Pelagicoccus sp. SDUM812003: one gene and its partner. The main gene of each other region encodes a partner of the protein of the gene in region 2 in a complex. Links are inferred from orthologs where the notes say so. Each region holds a gene or a part of one and is shown on either strand. Other genes may lie near its edges. The genes, in order: dnaG and dnaB.

What was found.
Region 1: the proteins of dnaB (region 2) and dnaG are in contact, whole or in part, in a crystal structure (PDB 2R6A), measured with the Geobacillus stearothermophilus proteins. The link is inferred for Pelagicoccus sp. SDUM812003 from one-to-one orthologs. Residues at the interface, in WP_033016901.1 of Geobacillus stearothermophilus: Ser13, Glu15, Ala16, Gln18, Glu91, Leu92, Asp94, Ala95, Val96, Pro97, Thr98, Ala99, Ala100, Asn101, Tyr104, Tyr105, Ile108; in WP_049624496.1 of Geobacillus stearothermophilus: Lys456, Leu457, Leu458, Pro459, Ala460, Asn463, Ala464, Leu467, Leu535, Leu536, Ile537, Ala538, Gln544, Glu545, Asp548, Tyr549, His552.

Annotation. Positions count from the first base shown.
Region 1 is NZ_JARXHY010000005.1:310,939-315,758, forward strand. What follows is about bases 1,869-4,820. They hold dnaG (DNA primase), read left to right. Parts: upstream 1,869-2,384; coding sequence 2,385-4,256; downstream 4,257-4,820. Other genes in these bases: QEH54_RS09705 (tetratricopeptide repeat protein), read left to right, coding at 1,869-2,324; rpoD (RNA polymerase sigma factor RpoD), read left to right, coding at 4,278-4,820. Outside these bases: QEH54_RS09700 (hypothetical protein), read right to left, coding at 1-613; more of QEH54_RS09705, read left to right, coding at 804-1,868. UniProt on the Escherichia coli protein: RNA polymerase that catalyzes the synthesis of short RNA molecules used as primers for DNA polymerase during DNA replication.
Region 2 is NZ_JARXHY010000007.1:152,889-159,482, reverse strand. What follows is about bases 3,767-6,594. They hold dnaB (replicative DNA helicase), read right to left. Parts: upstream 5,952-6,594; coding sequence 4,581-5,951; downstream 3,767-4,580. Other genes in these bases: ssb (single-stranded DNA-binding protein), read right to left, coding at 6,586-6,594; rplI (50S ribosomal protein L9), read right to left, coding at 6,016-6,531; bamA (outer membrane protein assembly factor BamA), read right to left, coding at 3,767-4,570. In the rest of the region: QEH54_RS11595 (ribose-phosphate pyrophosphokinase), read right to left, coding at 1-219; lpxD (UDP-3-O-(3-hydroxymyristoyl)glucosamine N-acyltransferase), read right to left, coding at 307-1,347; QEH54_RS11585 (OmpH family outer membrane protein), read right to left, coding at 1,474-2,025; more of bamA, read right to left, coding at 2,102-3,766. UniProt on the Escherichia coli protein: The main replicative DNA helicase, it participates in initiation and elongation during chromosome replication. Travels ahead of the DNA replisome, separating dsDNA into templates for DNA synthesis.

The DNA of each region.
Region 1 (4,820 bases), on a different replicon or contig from region 2:
CCTCGTTTTTCGCTGGAAAGGGATTCTCCTTGGCCACGTTGATCCAGTAGCTGGCCGACTGAGCTGGCAACGGGCTGTCGTAAAACCACTTTTCATGATAGTAGCGACCGGTATCGAGCGCGCGCACGTAGGTCTGGTTGAAGAAATAGGAGCGAGCGCTCAATGGCGGCAGAAAGCCGGATTCGCGCAGCTTGTTGGCGTCCGAGCCGATGATGAAAATATCCGATCTGGCGTAGCCGCGCTTGATCAGCGACTGGATCACCGCCTCCACCAAAGCGGAAGGGGTGCTCAATCCCGGCCCGGAATCGCTGTAGACCTTCAGGCCAACCCGTCCCTTTTCCCCTTTCTCGATCTGCTCCCCGCGCGACTGCTCGAAAAGCTGCATCATGTCCTCCACCGCCTCCGTGTATTCGAAGAGGCTGAAGCTATCGATCTCGTACTCGAAAACCCGATTGGACGGCACGGGCGGCTGGTTGGCGAAGATGCTGAAATCGTCCTGGCCCTGCAGCGACTTGATGACCGCCAACACGGCGAGAATTCCGACTATCAGCAGCTCGACTCGGAAGTAGCGTCCTAGGCCGAAGGCCCAATGGTTGGAAAAAGGGGATTTCACACGTACGAATGACTTAGCAGATTGAATAACGAACACATCCTGCCCCTAATTGAGGGCAGGATCAAGCTTCCGAAAATCGAGGGACACGCATTGTAAATAAAAGTTGTCAAAATTCCTCGCCAATCGTTACAACCCTGCAAACGGTGAAAGCCGAAGTCTCGTGCACGCTTCTCCGAACGCCCGTTCCCGAATGTCATCCTCTTTTTCCTCCGTAAAATCACGCATCGCGCTGCTGCTACTGCTCTGCTTCGCCGCGCTCTTCCAAGGCTGCGCCAGTCGGGAGGAACGCATCCAGAAGATCCAGTCCAAGGCCAACGAAGCGCTCTTCGAAAACGAGCCAGCTCGAGCCATCGACATCCTGCGCGATGGTCTAGACACCTTCGCCGACTCCAACGAACTGCGCATCGACCTGAGCAAAGCCCTGCAGAATCAGGGATCGAACGAGGAAGCGGTCGCTCTGCTGGAAGCCGCGGTCGAGCAAAACCCGGAACAGGATCAGCTCTGGGTGCAGATCGGCGAGCTGCACGCCCAGATGGGAAACAGCGACAAGGCCATCCTCGCTTTCGAGGCCTACCTGAAGAACAACGGCAGCGATTTTCTAGCCTGGAAAGCCCTCACTCAGGAGTACGAGAAAAAGGGCCTGACCACTCAGGCCATCAAGGCCGCCTCTCGTTGGAACGAAATCACCCCTTCCTCGCAACCGGCCTTGAAGCTTGGGGAGCTCTACCTGCTCAGCCGCAACATTCCGCAAGCTCGCTCCTGGTTCGGTCAAGCAGCGGCCTACGAGGACAACTACGCCTCGAAGGAGGCTCTCGCCGAGCTGATCAAACTGGAAACCAGTCTCAAGCAGCTCCAGCAAGCTAGCAACTGGCTGCGGACCTACCAGCAACGCTATCCAAACGATCTCAACGACCCGCGAATCAGAGAGTCGCGCAACGTCATCGAGAATTGGATACGAGCCAGAGAGGAAATCACGCGAGCCGCCCGCGAGCTCGAACAGGAGCGACGCGAATTGGAAGAGCGCAACCGGAGCGATCAACGCCAGCAGGCCGAAGAGCAGCAGGACGTGGCGAAAACGCTTCAGGACTTCGAGGAGACGGAGGAGCCGGAGACAGCCCCGAGCCAGCAACAGCCGAGCGCAGCCACCGCTTCCACCTCCGAAAAGGCTCCTGAAGCCCTCTTCGGCGACGACCAGCCGACCGCCGCTCCGGAAAGCCAATCGCAGGATCGGCCCGATCTGCCCGCAGAAGTTCAGCTCAGTCCCTACGAGGAAGCCATCGCGGCCCTCGAAGCGCAGGACTATTCCAACGCCATCGCCCTTTTCTCCGATCTGCTGGTGGACGATCCCGACAACGCGGAAATCTGGTATCAGCTCTCCAGAGCCTACTACGGCCGCGGAGACTGGTATGACGCGGAAGCCACCATCCTCGAGGCCAAGCGACGAGCGCCTCGATCGGAAACCATCGCCTACCAGTACTTGATGACGGCGCGCAAGACTCAGAATACCACCCGCGTGCTGGAAGAGATCAAGGCCACCCGTCTGCTTTTTCCACGCAGCCCGGCCATCGCATTGATCCTCGCTCAGACGCTGCGCGACGCCAACGCGGCGAAATCCGTGGTCTCCGCAGCCTATCGCGACTTCCTCTCCATCGCGAATCGCAACGATCCCGGCTACCGCGAAGCGAATCAATACTTGCAAAGCGGAAACTGATCTGGATTCTCCCGCCCTGCTCTGGGAAACGCGCCTTGCGGCATACGTCCCTTTACCCATATGCCAGCCATCAAGCACAGCAGCATTCGCGATCTGAAGGAGCGCATCAACATTTACGATGTCGTTTCGCGCGAAGTCACCCTGAAGAAGGCTGGCTCGGAGTACAAGGGACTCAGTCCCTTCACCAACGAAAAGACGCCGTCGTTTTACATCTCCCCAGACAAAGGCCTCTACAAATGTTTCAGTTCCGGCAACGCAGGCGACGTCATCACCTTCGTGATGGAGACCGAGCGACTGACCTTCACCGAAGCGGTGGAGGAGCTGGCCAAGCGCTTCAACATCGAGCTGGAGTACGAGGACAACGGACGCCCCCAGGAGGACCGCAGTCTGCGGCAGGAGCTTTTCGAGCTGCACGAGCTGGCCACCGACTTCTACCGCGAGCAATTTCTGGCTACCGACAAAGCTGGGGAGTGGATTCGCGACTATTGGGTGGACGGAAGAAAGTTTTCCCTCGAAGTAGCGGAAGAGTTCCGCATCGGCTTCGCTCCCACCAATGGCATCAAGCTGGGCGAGCTGGTGGCCAAGAAACGCTTCTCCAAGGAAGCCATTGAGGCTTGCGGACTCTTCTACACCAAGCGCGGCGTGGACCCGCGCTACATGGGCTATCGCTTCCGCGGCCGCCTGATGATCCCCATCCGCGATCACCAAGGCCGCGTCACCGCCTTCACCGCCCGCCAGCTGGAAATCACTCCTCAGGACGATCCCAGCCGCGAAGCGAAGTACATCAACTCGCCTGAGACGCCCATCTTCTCCAAGAGCCACCTGCTCTTCAACCTCGACCGAGCTCGGCTGGAAGTCGGCCCGGACAAGCCCTTCGTCATGGTGGAGGGGCAGCTGGACGCCATTCGCTGCTGGAGCGTAGGGCTCACCACCGCCGTCGCACCGCAAGGCACCGGCATCACCGAGTCCCAGCTACGACTGCTCAAGCGCTACGAGACCCAGCTCATCGTGCTGCTCGACGGCGATTCGGCCGGCCAAAAGGCCGCCTTGCGCATGCTTCCGCTCGCCCTGAGCCAGGGCGTTGAAGCGATCTTCATCCCCCTCACCGACAAGGAGGATCCCGACGACATTTTCCGCGAAGGCGGCCGAGAGGCTCTCGATCTGCTGCTGGAGCGAAAAATGCAGCCCATCCCGTACGCCTGCGCCGCCATCGCCCCGTCCTCCACCCAGCTCACGCCGCAAGGCAAAGCCAAGGCCGCCCGCGAGCTGTTCGCCATCATCGACAAGGCCGACTCCGAATCCGCCAAGGTGGAATTCATCAAACAGGCCGCTGCCGAACTCGACCTAGATCCGTACGCGATCCTCTCGGACTTTCGCCGCTACCAGCAAGGACAGGGAGCTCCCCGAAGCGCCCCGCTCGCCCGCTCGTCGCCACAAGCGGCGCCGGAGGTGAAACCAAATCCCGAACCAAAACGAAAAAGAGCTGTCTTATCCGTCGAACGCGATTTGTTCGCGCTTTGCTTGCTGGAAGGGGAAATCGGAAGCCAGATCGCGCAGGTGGTGAATCCGGAGTGGATCGATACCAGCCTGCCCGAAGGGGAATTGCTCAACTTCACCTTGAACGAATTCCTTCACGACATGTGGAATGGGCCCGAATCCCTTAACGATCAGCTGGAAAAAGCCGAACTTAAGGCGCTCGCGTCCGATATCTACTTCGGCGCCAAGGCTCATGAAAACCCCGAACGATTTGCCAACGAAGCGCTCAAGCGACTGGTGGCCAAATTCGTAGAACGGAAGACCAAAGAATTAAAACTTGAAATCGGAAGAAAACAGGCAACCAATGACGCTGCCGTATTTTCCCTACTCGGAGAACTATCAGCGCTCAACCAACTGAGGCACAAGCCGCCCCAGGTTGGTAATCTGCTTTCATAAGACAGCACCAGACTCAGCAACATGCCACGCAAGAAGAAAAGCGACGAAGAGAAAAAGCCTAGCTTAAGCAAGCATCAGGTGAACGAGCGTATCCGTTACCTGATCCGCCAGTCGAAGGAGCAAGGCTACCTCACGCACAGCGACATCAATGAGGCGCTTCCAGAGGGGGTCGACAGCCAAGACGAAATCGATAACGTAATCTCGATTCTGCAGAATCTGGAAATCGACATTCTCGATCCCGAGGAAGTCGACAATTTCAAGGCCAAGCAAGAAGAGGCGGAGGAAGAGCAGACCAAGAGCAGTCAGCACGACATCTTGGACGATCCGGTCCGCATGTACCTCAAGCAGATGGGCCAAGTGCCCCTGCTGACCCGCGAACAGGAGGTCGAGATCTCCAAGCGCATCGAAAATGCCGAGCAGAAGGCTCAGGAGGAGCTATTCTCCGTGGCCCTCATGGCCGAATTCACCATCGATCTGGCGGAGAAGCTGCTCAATCGCGAAGAGCGATTCGACCGCATCGTCATCGACAAGAAGATCGAAAACCGCGAAGCCTACTTCCAGGAA
Region 2 (6,594 bases):
GAGCAGCTCGATCAGGTTGTTGTTCACCGGTGGGCAGCTGGACTGGATGAGAAAGACGTCCTGTCCGCGCACGTTCTCGTTGATCCTGACAAAGGATTCTCCGTCGGGGAAACTCGTTACGGTGGCGTCGGTGAGAGGGACCCCCACGAATTGGCAAATGTCGTCGGCGAGCTGCCGATTCGAATTTCCAGCTATGATCTTCAGGTTATCCGCTCGCATGGCGTTTTGGTAAGTGTGTGGATTGGAGAGAAGAGGAAGGAAGCGCGTTTGTAGCAGAGCCACGCCGCATGCACAGAACGAAATGGCCTAATCCTGGAGCAGTTGGGCTTCCACTCGCTTGAGGCGCCTGAACAAATCGGGCAGGCGACGCCTCAACACTGTGATGCGCTGATGGGCGATGAGCGACACTGCCGGCGAGCCGCCGTATTTGCCGCCCCCCTGCACATCCGCGTAGGCCACGCATTCGCCCGACAGCTGAGCCCCGTCGCCTATGGTGAGGTGTCCTGCCGCTCCCGAGCGGGCGCCCATGACCACGTAGTTGCCCAACGTGGTGCTGCCAGCGAGCCCTACCTGGGCGCAGAGGATGCAGTGCTTGCCGATGTCGCAGTTGTGGCCGACCTGCACCAGATTGTCGATCTTGGTGCCCTCCCCGATTCGCGTCGGACCAAAGCGGCCGCGATCGATGGTGGTGTTTGCTCCGATCTCTACGTCGTCTCCGATCAGCACCGATCCGATCTGCGGCACCTTGCGATGGCGCCCGGCCTCGAACTCGTACCCGAAACCGTCCGCTCCAATCACGGTAGACGCATGGATTCGTACTCGTTTTCCCAATACGGAATCGCGTTCGATCGAGACGTTGGCTCCCAGCCAGCAATCCTCGCCGAGCCGACAGTTCTCGCCGATGCGAGATCCGGATCCGATGACGCATCTCGGGCCCACCACGGCCCCCTCGCCGATGGTCACAAACGCGGCGATGCTGGCGCTCGGATCGATCTCCGCCGAGTCCGCGATCTCCGCCATGCGGTGTATTCCCGGAGCCGGCTTCACCCACATAGCACGTTCGATGAGCTCGCAAAGCTTGGCGATTTCGATGGAGGGATGCTCCACTCGCAGAAACAGCTGCCCCTCCTTGGGGCTGGCTTCGACATCCTCGCCTAGGATGACCAAGGAGGCCTTGCTGGCTTCCAATTCCCGGGCGTACTTGTTGGAGGAGACGAAACAGGCCTCGCCCGTCTGGGCTTCCGTGAGCGAGGAAACTCCCGTGATGGCTCGCACCCCGAGCTCGCCTTCGTAGGAGCTGTAGGTGACGCGATCCAAGATGGTGTTGAGAGACAGAGAAACGTCCATGCGTGTGACTTTGAAAAGGAGATTGAGCGTGAGCGCCAAGGCTTCCGGAGGCAATCCGCTTGAAAATAGAAAAGCCCCGCCAGAAAGGCAGGGCTAGAAAGTGTAATCTACATGGAAAGGAACGCCCTATTCGGCGGCTTCCTCTTCCATGCCCTTGGTCGCGTTGATGCGAGTGATCACTTCAGGAGTGATGTCGTAGGAACCGTCGGTGTAGAGAACCGGGGCGCGGCCATCTCCAGCGCGAGCGGTGATGTCGATGACCAAGGTAGCGCTACGCTCCTCGGAGATCTCGTTCACCACTTCGGCGATGTCCTGGTAGAAGAGGTTGAGCTGCTGCTGGCGGCGAGCCGCGAACTGACGCTGCGTCTCGGATAGGAACTTGCGCAGCTCCTGATCCTTGGCCTGGATCTCCTGAGCTTTCGCCTGACCATCCTGCATGGCTTCCTTGCGAGCCTCCTCGGTCAAGATGTCGCTTTGAGCCTGCTCGCGCAGCTCTTCGAAAACGGTCACCTGAGCGTTGATTTCGGTTTCCATGGCGGTGGCCTTTTCGCGAGCCTTCGTTTCACTCTCTTCCATCTCGGAGAGGAACTGCTCAACCTTGTAGTACTTGTTCAGCGCCTCGTCGACCTTGACGGTTAGGATGACGTCTTCGGCAGCGTTCGCTGTTGCGGCAGCCATAGCGATGGCACTGAAAAGGCATAGGAGGGACTTGAAACGGGTCATAAATCGTAAGGGTTCGTGTTGGGGAGAGGAATTAGAATCTGCTTCCAAATGTAAAGTTGAATTGTCCGCCATTGTCGTTGCCGCCCTGCTCGGAAGGTCCGTCCGTAGTGAGCGGGATGGCGTAGTCGAGGCGTAGCGGAGTACCCATCATGGACATACGGATGCCGAATCCGTAGTTGTCATTCCAACCGCTTCGGTTGTTTCCAGCCAAGTAGGTTTCGCCTCCGTATTCGTAGTAAATGTTCTCGCGATCGATACCGAAATCGCCCGCTTCCTTATTAACGAAACCACCATCGTAGAAGGCCGCGATTCGGAAGTCCTCGGTCAAGCCGAAGGAATACTCGGCGCCAAACATTCCGTAGGTCTTGCCACCGATGTAGACTGGCGGCGTTTTCAACAACGACTTGGCTCCCGTGAAGGGGTTGGTGCGGATCTGGCCGCCGTACTCCCGCGGGCTGACGTCACGGTACTCGAAACCGCGCAAGGTGTTCGGGCCGCCTAGGAAGAAGCGCTCGTTCCAAGGCACTACGGACGTCGGATCGTCTTCGTCAAGTTCGTCAACGATGCCGAAGCGAACGAGAAACTCGAGCGTCTGAGTAAGTCGCTCGGAAAGCGGCAGGTAGAGGGCGTTGCGCGACTCGAGCTTGTAGAACTCGAAATCCCCCCCGAGGAAGTCGCCGGCGTAATGCATGTCGAGTTCCAGACGCATGCCGCGGTGGGAGTTAATGATGCGGTCGCGGGTATCGCGAATAAGCAGGAGATTGAGGCGAGATGTGGTGCCGATGCTGTTCAGCAGCTGGCGGCGAATCTGTTCCGGAGTGCCAGTGTTCGAATCGACCGCGGAACCGTAGTCCTGTTTGGAAAGTCCGTAGGATACGCGACCTTCGATCAGTTCGATCAATCGCTTGCGAAGGGAGATTTCAAAACCGCGGCGTTCGGAGTCATAGTAGTCAGACTCGTAGTCGGTCGTGGTGTTGAAAAGTTGGATACCAAGCGCCAAGCGCTTTTCAAACAGCCAAGGCTCCTCGAACGCTAGAATGGTGGAGGTGGAGCGGCCGCCGAGCTGAGCCTTGAGGCGGAACTTCTGACCATCGCCCTGGAAGGCGCCGCGCCAGTTGAGAATATCGAAGTTCGACTGCGTGAGCTCGATAAAGAAGACGCCCTTTTCCAGGGAGCTGAAGCCAGCGCCGAAGGAGAAGTTTCCGGTACGGCCTTCGCGGAACGTGATGCGCAAATCCTTGCGGCCGGGGATGTTTGTGGACTGGGAGGTGACGTTTGTGTCTTCGAAGTATCGCGTATTGTCCAAACGCATACGGCTGGACTCCATGCGCACGCTGTCGAAGGTGCTGCCTGGGCTGAGAGCCAGCTCGCGAAGCACCACCACGCTCTTGGTCTTAGTGTTCCCTTCGATGTCGATGGATTCGACGAGGAATTTCTCGCTCTCGCGCACCACGTACTGGATATCGATGTCGCCGGTCTGCACGTTGGGCACGCGAACCAGACGAACTCGCGTTTCCATGTATCCGAACTGGCCGTAGAAATCCTCCAGTCGGTTCACGTCCTCGTCCAGCTTTTCGGGTTTGTAGACCGATCCGGGCACTGAACGCAGCATCAGACGCAGCACGGAATCCTCGTAAATGTCGTTGCCCACGAACTCGATATTCCCGATGCGGTACTGCTTGCCCTCGTCCACTTGGATATCGATGCGCATGCGGTTGTCGCTCGGATAGGAGAACTGCACGTCGGTCGGATCGATTTCCACATCGAGGTAGCCCTCCTTGCGGTAGGCGTCCTTGAGCGACTCCAGGTCATCCTCGAACTGGTCGCGGTCGAAGCGGCCGCTGCCGGTAAAGATCGAGAGAAGGCCCCACTTGCGGGTCTCCATGGACTTCTTGAGCTTGCGGTCCTTGATGTTCTCGTTGCCCTCGAAAGCGACTTTGCCGATCTTGAACTTGCGCCCTTCCTTGATCTGGAAGGTCACGGTGGCGAAACCCGTGACGGCGCTGCGATCGATCTGGTAGTCCACGCGAGCCTGGGAGAACCCTTTTTTCAGATATAGCTCCTGCAGCGTTTCGGAAGCGGCCTTCACGCGCGGCTCGTTGAGGGTCTGGTTTTCCACCAGCTCGATCTCCCGCTTGAGCTTGCCGTCCTTGAGCTTCTCGTTGCCTTCGAAGATGATGGCGGAGATGCGAAACTTTGGGCGAATGTCGAAGATGACATCGATCTCGTCCTCGTCCACCGGAGCGACGCGAGCTTCGATGTATTCGAAAAGGTTGGACCGGTAGAGGGAGCGGATGTCGCGATCGACCATCACCGGGTCGTAGGGCTCGCCTTCGCGCAACGACATGTTGGCTCGAGCGACCTCAGCGTTCACGTTGGACAAGCCGGTGAAGTTGATGATCAGCTTTCGTATCGTGGGAGGCTCTGGCTCTTCGGTTTGAGCGGAAAGCGTCAGGATGCTGAGTGGGAGGAGGAACAGCGCGAAGGATAAGCGCGCCATATGGGAGAGGCTATTCCGTGTAGTCTTCAAAACGAGTGATGTCTTTGATGAATTTGAGCTTAACTTCGCCTACGGGTCCGGCACGTTGCTTGGCGATGATTAGGTCGGCCTCGTCAGCTGCAACGGAAAAATCGTCACCTGCGTCCTTAGGTCGAGCTAAAAGAAGGACCACGTCAGCGTCTTGCTCGATCGAGCCTGATTCGCGCAGGTCGGAAAGCTTGGGCTGACGCTTCTCCTTCTCGGAGTCGCGGTTGAGCTGACTTAGAACAATCACCGGCACCTTGAGTTCCTTCGCAAGCCCCTTAATTCCTCGCGAGATTTCCGCGATCTGCTGTTCTCGAGGCACGCGCGGATCGGTGCCGGCGAGCAGCTGCAGGTAGTCGACCACGATCAGTCCCATGCCTGGATTGCGGGCGAAAACGCGGCGCGACTTGGCTCGCAGCTGGTTGATGGTGACCTGCGAAGCGTCGTCGATCCAGAGCGGAGCCTGCTTGAGCTCGATGGCCGCGGCGGCCAGGCGCTGCTGCTCCTCCTTGTTGACGAAACCTTCGCGCAAGCGCTGCGAACTGACGCGAGCCCGGCCGGTAAGCATTCGCATGGCGAGCTGCTCGGCGCCCATTTCCAGGCTGAAGACCAGCACGCCGGCCTTTTTCGCCTTCGGGTCGCGGGGCATGGCGATCGCTTCGGCGATATTGAGAGCCAAACTGGTCTTGCCCATGGAGGGACGAGCCGCCAGCACGATCATTTCGGTGGACTTGATGCCGTTGGTCATCTTGTCCAAGTCGCGATAGCCGGTGGAGAGCCCGGTGAGCTGGCCCTTTCCCTCCAGCATGCGCTTCACCAAGTTCACCGCCTCGTCGACGGATTCGCGAATGGAGCGCGAGGTGTCGGCAACCTGCTCGTCGGAGATGGCGTAAATCTCCTTTTCCACTTCGTCGATGAGCATCTCGATGGAGCCGTCCCCGTTTTCGAAGCATTTCTCCAAGCTCTTGGTCGCGGTGGAGATCAAACGGCGACGCGTGAAGTGCTCGCGGACCTTGTCGAGAAAGTAGTTGGCGTGGGCAGTGGTCTCGATGTGGGAGGTGAGCTCCGCCACGTACAGCGGTCCGCCGACTTCGTCCAGCTTTCCTCGGCTGCGCAGTTCCTCCGCCAGGATCTGGGCGTCGAGCATGCTCTTCCCTTCGAAGAGCTCGCAGCAAACCTGGAAGATGACCTGGTTGGCCGGATTGTAGAAAGCCTCCGGCGGCAGCTTCTGGGCCATGCAGCGCGAGATGATCTCGGCCGGGTCCAGCAAACATGCGGCGAGGAGGCCTTTCTCCGCATTTGGACTATGCGGCAAGGTTCGCCCGGCGATCGTGGAGAGCGCCGGGCTAGAATTCATTGCAGGGGCGTCGCGCCCCGAAAACGGCTTGTTCGACATGCGGGATCGTCAAGCCTGATAAGGATTACTCTGCGGAAGCTTCTTCTTCCTTGGCTTCGGCTTCTTCAGCGTCCGCTTCGACGATCGGATTTTCCGAAACCACGTCGATCTTCATCTCGACCTCCACTTCAGGATGGATCTTCACGATGAAGACGTGCTGACCGAGCTCCTTGATGGGCTGGTCGAGGTGGATCTTCTTGCGGTCGATCTCGTAGCCCGCTTCGGAAAGCTTCTCGTGGATGTGGATGGAGGTGACGGCGCCGAACATGCGGCCCGCTTCGCCAGTCTTGACCGCGATGCCGATCTGAGTCTCGGCGAGCTTGGCCGCCTGAGCCTTCGCGTCTTCGAGGTTCTTGGCTTCGCGCTCGGCCCGACGGGCCTTGAGGGCTTCGATCTGCTTGCGATTGGAACGGTTGACGGGGATCGCCTTCTTGGTAGGAAGGAGGAAGTTGCGAGCGAAGCCCGCTTTTACTTTTACTTGATCGCCTTCGCCGCCGAGACCTTCAACGGGCTCGATGAGTAGTACTTCGCTGGTTGCCATGATATGCGAGTGGTTAAGTGTATGCTAAATTGTTGTTGCGAATCGCCGGCCGTTTCAGAATGG